Regions from separate parts of the Arthrobacter sp. Dra40 genome, predicted to be linked through region 1. Evidence: riboswitches for the same ligand, from Rfam matches in the RefSeq annotation. Region 1 holds a riboswitch; each other region holds the start of a gene.
What was found. Region 1 has a riboswitch for cyclic di-AMP ahead of AC5RWT_RS00400 (NlpC/P60 family protein). Riboswitches for the same ligand answer to the same signal wherever they lie in the genome.

Region 1 (4,465 bases):
TGGCGCGGATGCCCAAGATGAAGGGCGCGTTCCAGGGCGAGAGCGCCGCCACCACACCATAGGGCTGGCGGACCGAGAGCGAGAACTTGCCCGGCAGGTCGGTGGCGAGCACATCACCTCGCGGAGCGGTAGTGGCCGCCGCGGCCGAGCGCAGGATGTTGGCGGCCAACTGGACGTTGAAGCCGGCCCAGACCGCTACTCCCCCGACCTCTCCGGCCATCAACTCGATGCCCTGCTGCATCCGTTCCTCCAGCAGATCGGCTGCTTTGAGGAAGATTTTCGCCCGCTGAGTGGGAGGGGTGGCGGCCCAGGAGTCGAAGGCCGACGACGCCGCGTCGACGGCGCGCGTGACATCCTCCGGACCGGCGGCGGCGACGGTGGCGTAAGTGTCACCGGTGTAGGGGCTGATGTCCTCGGTGGTCTTGCCGGAAACCGCCGGGACGTGCTCGCCGTTGATGATCAGATCGCGGGTGATGGGCATGGCGCTTCATTCCTCTCCGAAGTGGCTGGGCCACGCCGCCGGCCAAGCCGAAGCGCCGGCCGTTCCCGCGGCCCGGATAATCCGGAGCCTACTCCCGCCGGCGGACTCCGACAATGGCAGTCAAGTGCCTTGTGGGAGAGGGTCGAGACGGCCCCATTTGGTGATGATGTTCACTCGGGAAGCGCGGAAATGGACCTAAAAAAGGGGTGGCGACCGCTGTCTGTTCCAAGGGATGTAGCAGTCCGGCTCTTTCGTTTCGGCGCGAAACGGGCCTTGGATCATTAAAGTTTTCGGGCTTTCAGGTTATCCACAGGTAAATTTCAGGACTTGGACAGTTATCGAACCGTTATGTAACGTAATCATCACGTCGGCGATCATAGCCGTCGTCCTCGGAAGGTATTGCTGAGCTCTGCCAACCTTCCCGAGTTAGTTCGCTAGACATCTGGCAGAGGCGGGGGACCCACTTTCCGGGCCCTCTTGGGGCCCTTGGGGTTAAGTCGCGTGGAGTGCATACCGCACTGCCGCACGACCGGGTGACTCCCATCCGAATCCGACAGCTCACCTCGTAGGCATTGGGAGAGGTTTACTTCTTGCTGCTCAAAAACAACCGTGCACGCCACCGCGCCACCCCCGTTCGCAACACCACCGTGGCTGGCCTGTCCAACGCTATTTCATCCCACGCCGGCACCGTCGGCCGCAGTGCCGCCGTTGTCACGGCCGCCGGTGGCCTGATGCTGGGCGTCGGCATGCCGGCCAACGCCGCCGCCGATGTCACCGTCCCGACCTACGGTGCAGCCGATGTGGCCGACACCGTTGCCGCCCCGGCCAACGCCGGCCTCGAGGTGGAGCGGGCCTCGGTTACCACCGAAGCTGCTTCCGACGCCGCCACCCACACCGTGGTCGCCGGCGACACCGTAGGCACGATCGCCGCCCAGTACGGGAAGAACGTGCAGGATGTGCTGGCCGCCAACGGGCTGAACGCTTACACCCTCATCTACCCGGGCGACGAGATCGCACTGACCGGTTCCGCGCAGGCCCAGTCCGGCGGCCAAGCTGCCCAGGGCGCCGGCGTAGCCACCGCGGCGACGCAGGCTGCACCGGCCGACACCGCCACGGTCTCGTTGGCCAGCGCCGACATCAAGCCTGCCTCCACCGGCGGCAACAAGAGCATCGTGGACATCGCGATGACCGGCCTGGGCACCCCCTACGTTTGGGGCGGCACCAGCACCGGTGGCTGGGACTGCTCAGGATTCACCCAGTGGGTCTACGCCCAGGTCGGCGTGGACCTGCCCCGCACCAGCCAGATGCAGGGCGGCGCCCTGACTCCGACCAGCAACCCGCAGCCGGGCGACCTGGTGGTGCAGAACGGCGGCGGCCACATCGGAATCTACTTGGGCGACGGCAAGATGATCAGCGCGCTCAACCCGAGCCAGGGCACCTTGGTGCACGACGTGAGCGCCATGCCGGTAACCGGGTACTACACCATCTAGCACCCACAGTCTCCTGGGCCGGTTATTCCCCCAACGGCCGGGCCAGGATCACAGGGAGCCCCGTCGGCCATGCGCCGGCGGGGCCTCTCCTCTTTAATGGCGTTTAAAGGCGGGGCATCCTCTTCGACCGCGCCCCTGGATTCAAGAGGTTTATCGCTCGTCCTCTCCTCTTTAACCTGCCGGCACCTCCTCCACAACCCGCGGGCAGCTCCTCCTTACCTCGCGGGCTCGTCTTTAAGCGGGCGCTCCTCTTTAACAGCGGAGCTTCTCTTCTTTAGCGGGGGCATGCACCACACCGTCCAGCGCTGGCCCAAGGCCAGAACGTCAGGACCGGGCCCCCGGCTTCCCCGCCCAACTCCCAGGTGACGCGGCCGCGGCGGCGAGCACCGCCGTCGTTATGTGGCAGAGCTTGGAGCGGAGCGGGAATAGGCGCTGGTGACCGAGAGTTAGACTACTATTCCGCCGTTTCTGCGGCGTTCTTGGCCCCTACCGGCCGACCACAACAGCACGCAATCCACCCGAGGATTCTCCCGTGAGCAATGAACCGTTGACGAATAGTGCCTCGGCGCAGCCCAGACAGACCAAGGGCGGTTTGACGGCGGACGAGTCGCGCCGCAACCGACGCGTGATCGGCATCCTGCTGGTTTCCGCGTTTGTGGTGATCTTGAACGAAACCATCATGTCCGTGGCCCTGACCGACCTGATGGAAGACCTGAACATCAGCGCCCGCGCGGCCCAATGGCTGACCACCGCATTCATGCTGACCATGGCGGTGGTCATCCCGGTGACCGGATTCCTCTTGCAGCGTTTCACCACGCGCCAGGTGTTCACCGCCGCCATGCTGCTGTTCTCATCGGGCACGCTGCTGGCCGCGCTGGCTCCGGGGTTCGAGGTGCTGCTGGTGGCGCGCGTGGTGCAAGCGTCGGGCACGGCGATCATGATGCCGCTGCTGATGACCACGCTGATGAACCTGGTTCCGGCGGAGGACCGCGGCAAGACCATGGGCAACGTCTCGATTGTCATTTCGGTGGCACCGGCGATCGGCCCGACCATCTCCGGCCTCATTCTGAACACGCTGTCCTGGCGCTGGATGTTCTGGCTGGTGCTGCCGATCGCGCTGGCCATGCTGTTGGTCGGCAACCGACGGATCCAGAACGTCAGCGAGCCCAGGCAGGTGCCGCTGGACGTGCCGTCGGTGGTGCTGTCCGCTATTGGCTTCGGCGGTCTGATTTACGGCCTCAGCCAGGTGGGTTCCGGGCACGGAACAACGACGGCGGAGCCCACCTCGGGTGCCGCGATGTGGATCGCGTTCGCGGCCGGTGGAGTGGCGCTGCTGGTGTTCCTGCTGCGCCAGCTGCGGCTGCAGCGCGCGGACAAGGCGCTGCTGGATCTGCGGCCCTTCCGCACGGTCAATTTCTCCATGTCCGTGGGGCTGATGGCCCTGAGCATGGCGGCCCTGTTCGGCACCATCATTCTGCTCCCTATATATATGCAGCAGGTTCTGGGGCTGGAACCGCTGCAGATCGGCCTCATGATGCTGCCTGGCGGACTGCTGATGGGTCTGCTGGCGCCTTTTGTTGGCCGGCTGTACGACAAGTTCGGGCCAACGGTGCTGTTGGTGCCGGGCACAGCAGTGGTCAGCGCCGTGCTCTGGTACTTGTCCACCGTCAGCGAGAATACGGTTCCGCTGACTCTGCTGGCCGCGCATATCGTGCTGAGCGTCGGGCTGGCGCTGCTGTTCACGCCACTGTTCACGGCTGGCCTGGGCTCGGTGCAGCGGCCACTGTACTCGCACGGCAGCGCGATCATCGGAACCGTGCAGCAGGTGGCCGGCGCGGCCGGCACCGCCATGTTCGTCACCGTGATGTCCATGCAGACAGCTGCGCTTGCCGCTGGCGGCGCGGAAACATCGACGGCGGTGGCCGGAGGCGTGCGGGCTGCTTTCTTCGCCGGGGCAATCATCTCTGTGGTGGCCGTGGCGGCCGCGTTCTTTGTCCGGAAGCCGGTGGAAGAAGAACCCGCGGAGGTCGCCCAGGAAGGTGCGCCAGCCGCGCACTAAACCTGCTTGAGGTGCGCGGCCACTCTGCTCCATGGCACCTGCCAGGGGCACCCCACCTCCACAGGCGCCAATCGCCGGCACCTCTTCCACATCAGCGTTTCCATCTCTCCTGCCCCTTTTGAGTCCTCCTTAGGCTTGATCTATGGCGATCGAGGTGCTGAGTATGGCTCAGGGAGCGGAGCAGGATGATTCCGCTCTGCTGGCCCGGCTGCGTGCCGAAGTCGCGAGTTTCAACGATAAGCTTCGTGCCAGCGGGCTGGCCCGCAGCACCAAATCCGTGGCCCGGACTGCGGCGCAGGTGGAGGAGCTGGCCAATACCGTTGCCCAAAGCCAACTCATACTGGCCCGGATCATCAAAGAGCAGAACATCGCCGCCGTCGGCGAAACCGAGAAACCCCACGACCCTGATGACCCGAACCGGCAGAAGCGTGGCGC
Region 2 (2,076 bases), on a different contig from region 1:
CATTACTGCGGGCCGCCATCGTGCGACCCCTGTCCGCACGAGCCCGCTTGAGACGATTTCCAAGGCTGTTACCGCGAATGCGGGAACCGTTGGACGCCAAGGTGCCGTGATCGCCGCCGCTACCGGTCTGGTTCTGACCGGTACCATGCCTGCCCAGGCGGTCAGCGTTGACCGCGGCGTCGAAGCCCCGGCCCGCGTGCAGGTGGAAGCCGTGCAGGCCTCCGCAGCCGTGAAACTGACCTTCGAACGTGCCGGGATCACGTCCACCCCGGCGCCCGAGGCCGTTGTCCAGGCCGTATCAAACGAGATCAACCCGACGACGACGACCGGCAATGCTGCCGGATCGAACGAGGGCAAGACCGCCAAAACAGCAGACAAAAAGGTCGGCGAAGCTGCCGCCAGCGGTGTTGCCGGCGCCATCGTCGCTTCTGCCTACGGCCAGATCGGTGTCAGCCAGGACTGCACTGCACTGGTCGAAAATGCCCTGCGCGCGGCGGGCTTCGCGGTGGGAGACCTCGCCCCGGCGCAGTTCTTCGCCTACGGCACGCAGGTTTCCACCCCTCAGCCGGGCGACATCATTTACTACGCCAACGCCGGCGCCGGCGTGCCTCACGTTGCCATCTACGTCGGCAACGGCCAGGCCGTTCACGGCGGCTGGACGGGCTACAGCACCGTCTTGGCCAGCGCATACATCGGCTCCGGTCCGGTCTTCATCCGTCCGGCAGGCTAAAACCTTTCGTCACGGCCTTTCCCGCAGCGCGTCCTTTGGGGCGCGCTGCGGCGTTTAAGTGGTGGCCGCGTTTAAGCGGCTGCGGCGTTTAAGTGGTGGCCGCGTTTAAGCGGCTGCGGCGTTTAGGTGGTGGCCGCGTTTAGGTGGCTGCGATGTTTAGGTGGCTGCGGCGTTTAAGCGGCTGCCGGGCCCCGCAAACCGCCCGTAACAACAGCCGCACAGCCGGCCGCCGTGGGTTCCGTGATCTAAAGATCACCGTTCCGTGATCAGAATGTGACAATCGGCGGTTCATCGTATACGCTCAAACGCGTGCCAGCTGTCAGACGGCTGGCACCTCCGGGTGGATTGCCGAGCTCTGCCACCGTCCGGAGTCCGTTCGCTACACTTCGCGGGCAGAGGCGGGGGAACCACATTTCGGGTTCTTAACAGAATCCTTGGGGTTAAGTCGTAGGTGCTCTCAGGCCTTGCCGGGGAGCACTGCGACCGGATGCACTCCCATCCGAATCCGACAGCTCACCTCGCAGGCATTGGGAGAGGCCTTTAACGTGTTCAATAACACCGCTACGGGGCGCCACCGCGCCGTTTCCGTCCGCACCAACCCGCTGGAGACGATTTCCAAAGCCGTCTCGTCCAATGCCGGATCCATGGGTCGCTCGGCAGCCGTGATCGCTGCCGCGTCCGGATTGGCCCTGACCGCCGGGGTTCCCGCGCAGTCAGCAACCATCGAACGTACCGCCTCCACTGTTTCCGTTCCCAGCCGCGTGCAGATGGACACGGTACAGGCGTCAAGTGCGGTCGAACTGACCTTCTCGCGTCCCGACATCACGTCCACTCCGGCGCCGAAGCCGGAGCCGGAGCCTGTTGTCGAAACCGTGGCCGAGGAAGTGGCCCCGATCGCCGCGGAAGCCCCCGCTGCGGCCCCAGCCACCGTCCAGGAAGCCGCCGCTCCGGCAGCCCCGGCCAAGGCCGCCGCTGCGCCTGCCGTGCAGGCAGCCCCGGCCAAGGCCGCAGCATCCGCCAGTGGCGCGGCCTCCACCTTGGTCTCCTCCGCCTACAGCCAGATCGGCATCTCGCAGGACTGCACCGCCATGGTGGAGAAGGCCCTGCGCGCTGCCGGCCACTCGGTGGGTGACCTGGCTCCCGCTCAGTTCTTCAGCTACGGCACGCAGGTCTCCACCCCGCAGCCGGGCGATCTGCTGTACTACGCCGACGGCGGCGCCGGGGTTGCTCACATCGCCATTTATGTGGGCAACGGCCAGGCCATCCACGGCGGCTGGACCGGCTACACCACCGCACTGGCCAGCGCCAACGTCGGATCCGGCTACGTGGCTATTCGCGTCAACTAG
Region 3 (4,465 bases), on a different contig from region 1:
AGCAGTGCCGGGTGCCCGGGGCGCATCCGGATGGACGGGACCAGGATGGTGGCGCCGGCGGCGTCCAGGACCCGGCGCAGATGGTCGGCGGCGGACGTGCCGGTCCCGCCGGTGGTGACCACCACGTCGCCGCCACAGCCGGCGATGGCCTCCGCCGTGGCGGCGAAGTCGTCGGGCAGCCGCCGGCTGTCGGCGACCTCGCCACCGAACCGGGCGATGATGGCCGGCAGGGTGGGGCCGAACGTATCGCGCACCCGGCCGGGCGCGGGGATCCCGGAGGTGACGACTTCGTCGCCGGTGAGCAGCAGCGCGACCCGCGGCACCGCGGCAACGGGAAGCGCATCGTGGCCACAGACCGCCGCGACGGCCAGATGCGCGGGGGTCAGCACGGTCCCGGCTGCTACCACGACGGCGCCGGCTGGGGTCTCCTCGCCGGCCGGACGGATGTGGCGTCCGGCGGCCAATTCCCGCTCCGAGGTCCCCGGGCACAACTCAAGCTGCTGCGTCGTCGTGGCCCCGCATTCGCTGCGCAGCACGCTGTCTGCACCGTCCGGGATCAGGCCGCCGGTGACCACCGGGGCGGCCTGCCCCGGCCGCAGCGGCGTGCCGGCCGGCACCAGCTGCCACGGCCCGGTGCCGGCGATGGCCCAGCCGTCCATGGCGGACGAGGCGTAGTGCGGCACCGGAAGCAGCGCCGGCAGGTCGGCGGCCAGCGTGCGCCCGGCGCAAGCTGCCAGTTCCACGGGGGTGGCCGGCCGGATGGCTGCCGCCTGGCCGGCCGCGTAGGCGGCGGCCCGGGCGTCTTCCCAGCGAAGCCCGGAGCTCACTCCTGTACTGCGCCGTGGCGGCGGGCAACTTCGTCGGCCACGCGGGAGGCAGCGCGCATGGCCACCTCCGGTGTGGCCTGCCCGGTGGCGGCCGCGAAGCCGGCGGCGTAGCCCACCACGAAGGTGGTCAGCGGCGCGGCGGGACGGACCACGCTGTGTGCGGCCACGCCGGCCAGCCCTAGCACGGCGTCGATGTCCACCGGCATGTCCTCAAGTTCCAGCGCCTGCAGCAGTTCGCTGACATACGGGGAGAGCTGTTCGGCCGCTCCGGACACAATGGCCTCCGATCCGCCCGGTAAGCGGGCAAGTACGACGTTTGTTTCAGGCTACGGCGCGGGCGGGGCAATGCCAAAGCGGTCCGCGTCTTGCCAGGTGTCGACGTCCGATGTGTACAGCCCGGCCCGCTCCAATAGGAGCTCTACCGCCGGCAGGCCGTCGAGCAGGTTCCGGACCGGTTGGCCGGCCAGCCCGGCCGCTCCCCCGGCCTCTTGCACCGCTGCCGCCAAGGCCGCGCTGTCCGCGCAGCACGCCAACTGCTGCCGCTTGCCGTCGGCGTCCACGGGGATCCAGAGCTTCGCCTCCGGTGCGCGGGCGGCACCGCCCAGCAGCAGTTCGGGCAGCCCGGCCAGCAACGGCATATCGCAGGCAAGGAGCAGGGTGAACGGCGCCCGGCCCGGGGCCCCGCCGTCGTCATCGGCCGTCAGGGCCTGGACCCCGGCCGCGATGCCCGCTGCCGGACCGGAGTACGGCGGGTCTTCCCGGGCCAGCAGGAGGCGGGGTGCGGGATCCACCGACCGGCGGAAAGCGTCCACTTCCGCCAGCAGGTCATCCGGGCCGACGACGGCGATCAGTCGGGAACCGCGGACGGCCTCCAGCGTGCGGCGCAACAGCGTGGACCCGTCGAGTTGCAGCAGTGCCTTGGGGCTTCCGCCCAACCGCGAGGAGCGGCCGCCAGCCAGCACGACGGCGTCGAAATCGGCAGCCGTCACGCGGCGGTATGGGTGTCGAGGAACTGGCTCCAGGCCGGTGCAGGCCGATCCAGGTCACGGATGCGCCAGCGGGCACCGCTGGGCGGACGGGGCGTGAACCGCAGGCTCCAGCCCATGTGGGCGAGGGTGCGGTCGCCCTTGGCGTTGTTGCAGCGCAGGCAGCAGGCCACTAAATTCTCCCAACTGTCCTCGCCTCCGCGCGACCTCGGCTTGACGTGGTCCACCGTGGTGGCCGTCTTGCCGCAATACGCGCACAGGTGGTTGTCGCGGCGCAGCACTCCGCGGCGGGTCACAGCGGTGTCCTGATTGTACGGGATCTTAATGTACCGGTTAAGCAGGATCACCGAGGGACGTCCCAGGATGTCGTTCGGGCCGACGACGGGATCACCGTCCTCGGCGATCACGCTGGCCTTGCCGGTGAGCACAAGAAGCAACGCCCGGCGGAAGGTGACGACCGCCAGCGGTTCGTATCCGGCATTCAGAACGAGTGTGCGCATGCACATTCCTCTTGGAGTGTGGCCTACCCGACCGGCGCTTCAGTTCCGGTCAGGGACTGGATTTTCTGCACTAACAGTCAAAGAGTATGACGGCCGGTACGTTCTGCGCTAACTTTTTTCGCTGCCGGTGGGGCGTATCGGACCGGAGCAGCCAGCTGTTACCGGTTGTTTCCCGGCCGCCGGTGGATCCACCGGCCGCGTTGCCCTGCGGCTTGAAACGCCGCCGGCCCCGGTGCACGCTGGGCGTGGACCGGGGCCGGTGGACGGTCCAGTGGACCGGGAAGGCGAAGCCTAGTTGACGCGGATGGCTACGTAGCCGGATCCGACGTCGGCGCTGGCCAACGCGGTGGTGTAACCGGTCCAGCCGCCGTGGACGGCCTGGCCGTTGCCTACGTAGATGGCGATGTGCGCGACGCCGGCGCCGCCGTCGGAGTAGTAGAGCAGGTCGCCCGGCTGCGGGGTGGAAACCTGCGTGCCGTAGCTGAGGAACTGAGCCGGGGCGAGGTCGCCCACCGACTTACCGGCGGCGCGCAGGGCCTTCTCCACCATGGCGGTGCAGTCCTGCGAAATACCGATCTGGCCGTAAGCGGAGGAGACCAGGGTGGACGCCACGCCGCTGGCGGAGGCAGCGGCCGGCGCGGCTGCCTTGGCGGGAGCTGCTGCGGCCTTGGCTACGGCCGGTGCGGCCGGTGCGGCCTTCTGCACGGCGGCGGGTGCTGCGTCTGCAGCCTCCTCGGCAACCGGTGCCACTTCCTGGGCCACGGCTTCGACCACAGGCTCCGGCTCCGGTGCCGGAGTGGACTTGATGTCGGGGCGCGAGAAGGTCAGTTGGACGGCGCTGGAAGCCTGCACGGTGTCCACCTGCACGCGGCTGGGGACGGACACGGTGGACGCGGTGCGTTCGACGGTGGCTGACTGCGCGGGGATGCCTGCGGTCAGGGCCAATCCGGAGGCGGCAGCAATAACGGCTGCAGAGCGACCCATGGATCCGGCATTGGATGAGACGGCTTTGGAAATCGTCTCCAGCGGGTTGGTGCGGACGGAAACGGCGCGGTGGCGCCCTGTAGCGGTGTTATTGAACACGTTAAAGGCCTCTCCCAATGCCTGCGAGGTGAGCTGTCGGATTCGGATGGGAGTGCACCCGGCCGTAGTCCTCCCCGGCAAAGCCTGAGAGTCCTGACGACTTAACCCCAAGGGTTCCTGTACGGAACCCGAATTTGGTTCCCCCGCCTCTGCCCGCGAAGTTTTTGCGAACGAACTCCGGTTGGTGGCAGAGCTCGGCAAATCCACCCGGAGGTCCCAGCCGTCTGACAGCTGGCACGAGTTAGAGCGTATACGATTCGGCGAGCATTGTCACGTTCTGATCACGGAACGGTAATCTTTAGGTTACGGAGGTTGTTCGGCAGGCACCGAAGCCCCCGCTCCGGCACCCGCATGCCGCCGTCGAACCGCGCCCTTAATGACCGACGGCGCGCCCCGAAAGGCGCGCCGCGATACAAACAGCTGAGAACGTCAGGAAGGCTTAGGCCGCCGGACGGATGAACACCGGGCCGGAGCCGATGTAGGCGCTGCCCAGGACAGTGCTGTAGCCGGCCCAACCGCCGTGGACCGCCTGGCCGTTGCCAACGTAGAGGGCCACGTGGGCCACGCCAGCACCGCCGTTGGAGTAGTAGATGATGTCGCCCGGCTGCGGCGTGGAAACCTGCGTGCCGTAGGCAAAGAACTGTGCCGGGGCGAGGTCGCCGACCGAGTAGCCAGCCGCACGCAGCGCGTTCTCGACCAGGGCGGTGCAGTCCTGGCCCACACCGATCTGGCCGTAGGCGGCGGCGACGATGGCGGCGGCCGCTCCGCTGGCGGCAGCTTCGCCGGCCTTCTTGGTGGACTTACCCTTGTCCGATCCGGCGTCGTCGCCGGTCGTCGGGTTGATCTCGTTCGATACGGCCTGGACGACGGTCTGCGGTGCCGGGGTGGAGGTGATCCCGGCACGTTCGAAGGTCAGCTTCACGGCCGCGGAGGCCTGTACGGCTTCCACCTGCACGCGGGCCGGGGCATCCACGCTACGGTCGGCACTGACGGCCTGTGCCGGAATGGCAGCGGTCAGAACCAGGCCGGTAGCGGCGGCGATCACGGCACCTTGGCGTCCAACAGTTCC
Region 4 (4,465 bases), on a different contig from region 1:
CACGGCAAGGACTTCAACGGCACGTTCCTGATCCCCAACGATCTGGACGTCATCTCCTTCTCTTCCAGCGACCCGGTGGCCACTCGAGCCACCGGAGACGAACACTATGAAATGGTGACTGCACAATGAGCAATGACACGACGACGGCGTCGGCCCCTGCTACGCCCGGAAAACATGCGGAGGATGTGAAGGTTCCCAGCCTTAACACTCCCGAGATGCGGCGCATTCTGGCGTCCAGCTTTCTGGGCAGTGCCATCGAGTTCTACGATTTCATCCTCTACGCCACCGCCGCGGCGCTGGTTTTCAACTCCGTGTTCTTCGTGAACCTGGACCCCGCGGTCGGCATCTTCGCCTCCTTCGCCACGCTGGCCGTCGGCTACCTCGCCCGGCCGGTCGGCGGCATCGTCTTCGGCCACTTCGGTGACCGGCTCGGCCGCAAGGGCGTGCTGATTACCTCCATGATGCTCATGGGCGTGGCCACCACCCTGATCGGACTTCTGCCGACCACAGCCCAGATCGGCATGGCTGCTCCGCTGGCGCTGATCGTCCTGCGCATCGTGCAGGGATTGGCTGTCGGCGGTGAGTGGGGCGGTGCCATGCTGATGGCCCTGGAACACGCGCCCAAGGAGCGCCGCGGATTCGCTGCCAGTTTCGCCAACATGGGCGGCCCCGCCGGTGCGGTGCTGGCCACGCTCGCGGTTTCGGCCGTGTCCGTTCTGCCGGACGATCAGTTCCTGACGTGGGGCTGGCGGCTGCCGTTCCTGATCAGCGTCGTCTTGGTGGGCATCGGCCTGGTCGTACGCCTCAAGGTGGCCGAGTCGCCGCTGTTCCTAGCCCTGGAAGACAAGGCCGAAGAAAAGAAGATCCCGATCCTTGAGGTGCTCACGAAATACCCGAAGAACGTCATCATGGGCACACTGGTGGGGATGAGCTCCTACACCGTGCAGGGCCTGATGACCGTGTGGGCCATCTCCTATGTGGTGGATGAGGTCGGCCTCGACCGCACCGGCGTCCTCAACATCAAGGCGATCGGCGCGGCGTTGACCGTCGTGGCCATCTGGTTCGCGGCCCGGCACAGTGACAAGCTCGGCCGCCGTCCGGTGATGCTGATCGGCATCGTGGCCGGAGCCGTCCTGGCCTTCCCCATCATGTGGATGCTTGAACTCGGGACGCTGTGGCTGTTCGCCACCGGCCTGTTCCTGGCCAACGGCGTCATCCAGGGCACCATCTTCGGGCCGTTCGGGGCGTTTACGGCAGAGCTGTTCCCGACCCGGATGCGCTACACCGGTGCCTCGCTGGTCTACCAGCTCTCCTCCACGCTGGGCGCCGGCTTCACCCCCATGATCGCCAGCGGCCTGGTCCTGGCCGCCGGCGGTGAGCTATGGCTGGTGGCCGCAGTCTGGGCCGGCGCGTTCGTGCTGGCAGGGCTGTGCATCCTGGGGGTCAAGGAAGGCAAGGACAAGGACCTCACCGCGGAAAATATGTAGTTCCGCCAGCACGCCGGACCTCACGGCGGCCGTTGCCCAGCGCAGCGGCCGCCGCGTCGCCGTTAAGGCAGCGGGCCGCCGTCGTACGCCTGCCCGCACGGTACCAGCGCCGCGACCGCCGCGCCGCCACTTCGCGTTACGCCGTCGTACCCTCCCGAGAGCCGCTCGGCTCGGCGCCGCCAACCTCCGCGCAAAAGTCGAGGAAGGCCTTCAGCCTGAGGCTGGGCCGAGTGACGCTGGCGTAGGCGACGCAGACATCGCTGTGCCCGACCGGGCCGTCGATCTCCACCGTGGCCAACGGCAGGCCGTCGTAGCTGTGGTTGCCCGGCGGTCGCTGCACCAGCACGGTGTAGCCGAGGCCGCGGGCCACCATGCCGCGGACGGCTTCGAAACTGGAGGAACGCCAGGCGATCTTCGGATCCAGCCCGGACAGCCGCAGGTTGACCAACTGATTGTCCCGCACGGTCGGGATGTCCAAGGAGACGAAGTCCTCGTCTGCCAGTTCCTCCAGTTTGATGCTGGTGCGGGAAGCCAGCGGATGGTCGGCAGCCAGCAGCACATAGGGCCGGCCTTCCTTGACCGTGCGCGCCTGCACGCCGGGCAACAGGTGCCGGGTGTGGGTCAGCACCGCATCCAAATAGCCCTCCTGCATCCGGTGCTGCAGCTCGGCGGCTTCCCCTTCCTCCATGGTCACCGTGAGCCGCGGATGGGGTTTGATGAAGCGTTCGCTGATGACCGGAACCCAAAAGGCCGAGAGCGTGCTGTAGCAGCCGATGGCCAGCGGGCCTACCAGTCCCTGCTGCCGTTCGATGATGCTGTTCTGCACCTCGTCGGCATGCCGGACCAGGCTGCGCACGTCGCGCAGGAACTGCTGGCCGACACCGGTCAGCGCGATTCCGCGGGACCGGTGCCGGACCATCAGCTGCGCGCCGACGATCCGTTCCAGGTCGGTCAGCGACTGTGACATGGCCGCTTGGGAGATGTGGCTGGCAGCCGCGGCCGCGGAGATCGAGCCGTGATCGGCGACTGCCACGAAGTACTGCAGCTGTTTGAGCGTGAAGTTCACCACCCCGCCAGCGTACAAGTAACCAAGGAGGGGACGCCTGACGGGCCGGATTGTTCGTCGAATGTAGCGTCGAGCGTTTGATGCAGTGGTAGTTAAACGCTGGCTGGCCGTGCCCGCGGGGAGCCGTTTTCAGGTTATCCACAGCTAACCATCAGGGCTTGGACAGTTACCGAACCGTTATGTAGTGTAATCACCACGTCGGCGATCATGCGCCGTCGTCCTCGGTGGGTATTGCCTAGCTCTGCCAGCCTTACCGAGTTCGTTCGCTAGACATCTGGCAGAGGCGGGGGACCCATTTTCTTCGGGCCCCTCTGGGGCTCTTGGGGTTAAGCCGTACGAAGTGCATGCCGCACTGCCGCACGGCCGGGTGACTCCCATCCGAACCCGACAGCTCACCTCGCAGGCATTGGGAGAGGTAATTTCTTGCTGCTCAAAAACAACCGCGCACGCCACCGTGCCACCCCGGTCCGCAACACCGCCATTGCCGGCCTGTCCAACGCCGTTTCATCCCACGCCGGCACCGTCGGTCGCGGGGCTGCCGTGGTCACTGCCGCCGGAGGCCTAATGCTGGGCGCCGGCCTGCCGGCCAACGCCGCCGCCGAGGTCAACGTCCCGACGTATGGCTCCGCCGACGCCGCGGAAACCGTTGCCGCTCCGGCGAATGCCGGCTTCGAGGTGGAGCGGGCGTCCGTAACCAGTTCGGCTGCCGGCGCCACCACCCACACCGTCGTCGCGGGCGACACTGTGGGCACCATTGCCGCCCAGTACGGCAAGAACGTGCAGGACGTGCTGGCCATCAACGGCCTGGGCGCGTACTCCATCATCTACCCGGGCGACCAGATCGCCCTGACCGGCTCCGCGCAGGGCAGCCAGGCCGTTGATGGCCAGGCAGTCCAGCTCGCCTCCTCGACGCAGGCCGCCTCGACGGATACGGCCACGGTCTCGCTGGCCAGCGCCAACATCTCGGTTGCCTCCACCGGCGGCAACAAGAGCATCGTGGACATTGCCATGTCCGGCCAGGGCACCCCCTACGTCTGGGGCGGCACCTCCACCGCCGGCTGGGACTGCTCCGGCTTCACCCAGTGGGTCTACGCCCAGGCTGGCGTTGACCTGCCCCGCCTCAGCCAGGAGCAGGGCAGTGTCCTGACGCCGACCAGCAGCCCGCAGCCGGGTGACCTGGTGGTGCAGAACGGCGGCGGCCACGTGGGCATCTACCTCGGCGACGGCAAGATGATCAGCGCGCTGAACCCGAGCCAGGGCACCATGGTGCACGACGTCCACGCCATGCCCGTTACCGGCTACTACACGATGTAGCACCCCCAAGACTCCTGGTCCGGTTACTCCCCCAACTACCGGCCCAGGACCACAGGGAAGCTCCGTCGGCCTTGCGCCGGCGGGGCTTCTCCTCTTTTAAAAGGACCGGAGGCGGCCCCGCCCGGCGAGCACCGCCGTCGTTGTCTTGTGGAGGTTCCTGCGCGGTGGGAATAGGCTTACGCGGACGCGGGTTAGACTACTATTCCGCCAATTCGGCGCCGTTTTTTGGCCCTCCTGCGGCCCGCCCACAACAGCACGAACTCCACCCGAGGATCCTCCCGTGAGCCAAAAACCGTTGAAGAACAGTGCCCCGGCGTTGTCTGGACCGGCGCACGGCGGTGGTTACACGGCTGGTGAAGCCCGCCGGAACCGCCGGGTGATCGGAATCCTGCTGGTCTCGGCGTTCGTGGTGATCCTGAACGAGACCATCATGTCGGTGGCTTTGACCGAGCTGATGGAAGACCTCAACATCAGCGCCCGCGCGGCGCAGTGGCTTACCACGGCGTTCATGCTGACCATGGCGGTGGTCATCCCGGTCACTGGCTTCTTGCTGCAGCGATTCACGACTCGCCAGGTTTTCACCGCCGCGATGTCCCTG

Region 2: it holds a riboswitch for cyclic di-AMP, as region 1 does, so the genes downstream of both, AC5RWT_RS26285 (NlpC/P60 family protein) here and AC5RWT_RS00400 (NlpC/P60 family protein) in region 1, are expected to answer to the same signal.
Region 3: it holds a riboswitch for cyclic di-AMP, as region 1 does, so the genes downstream of both, AC5RWT_RS12510 (NlpC/P60 family protein) here and AC5RWT_RS00400 (NlpC/P60 family protein) in region 1, are expected to answer to the same signal.
Region 4: it holds a riboswitch for cyclic di-AMP, as region 1 does, so the genes downstream of both, AC5RWT_RS19200 (C40 family peptidase) here and AC5RWT_RS00400 (NlpC/P60 family protein) in region 1, are expected to answer to the same signal.

The regions. Positions count from the first base shown of each region.
Region 1 is NZ_JBNHHB010000001.1:74,388-78,852, reverse strand. It holds gene AC5RWT_RS00405 (aldehyde dehydrogenase family protein) at 1-481, opposite strand, end outside; cyclic di-AMP (ydaO/yuaA leader) riboswitch at 904-1,067, shown strand; gene AC5RWT_RS00400 (NlpC/P60 family protein) at 1,072-1,971, shown strand; gene AC5RWT_RS00395 (MDR family MFS transporter) at 2,504-4,030, shown strand; gene AC5RWT_RS00390 (HNH endonuclease signature motif containing protein) at 4,173-4,465, shown strand, end outside.
Region 2 is NZ_JBNHHB010000120.1:13,821-15,896, forward strand. It holds gene AC5RWT_RS26280 (C40 family peptidase) at 1-730, shown strand, start outside; cyclic di-AMP (ydaO/yuaA leader) riboswitch at 1,098-1,271, shown strand; gene AC5RWT_RS26285 (NlpC/P60 family protein) at 1,276-2,076, shown strand.
Region 3 is NZ_JBNHHB010000023.1:11,836-16,300, forward strand. It holds gene AC5RWT_RS12490 (molybdopterin molybdotransferase MoeA) at 1-827, opposite strand, end outside; gene AC5RWT_RS12495 (DUF6457 domain-containing protein) at 824-1,102, opposite strand; gene AC5RWT_RS12500 (nucleotidyltransferase family protein) at 1,154-1,816, opposite strand; gene AC5RWT_RS12505 (HNH endonuclease) at 1,813-2,313, opposite strand; gene AC5RWT_RS12510 (NlpC/P60 family protein) at 2,605-3,396, opposite strand; cyclic di-AMP (ydaO/yuaA leader) riboswitch at 3,401-3,575, opposite strand; gene AC5RWT_RS12515 (NlpC/P60 family protein) at 3,836-4,465, opposite strand, start outside.
Region 4 is NZ_JBNHHB010000052.1:21,305-25,769, forward strand. It holds gene AC5RWT_RS19185 (MBL fold metallo-hydrolase) at 1-129, shown strand, start outside; gene AC5RWT_RS19190 (MFS transporter) at 126-1,487, shown strand; gene AC5RWT_RS19195 (LysR substrate-binding domain-containing protein) at 1,624-2,556, opposite strand; cyclic di-AMP (ydaO/yuaA leader) riboswitch at 2,808-2,973, shown strand; gene AC5RWT_RS19200 (C40 family peptidase) at 2,977-3,867, shown strand; gene AC5RWT_RS19205 (MDR family MFS transporter) at 4,148-4,465, shown strand, end outside.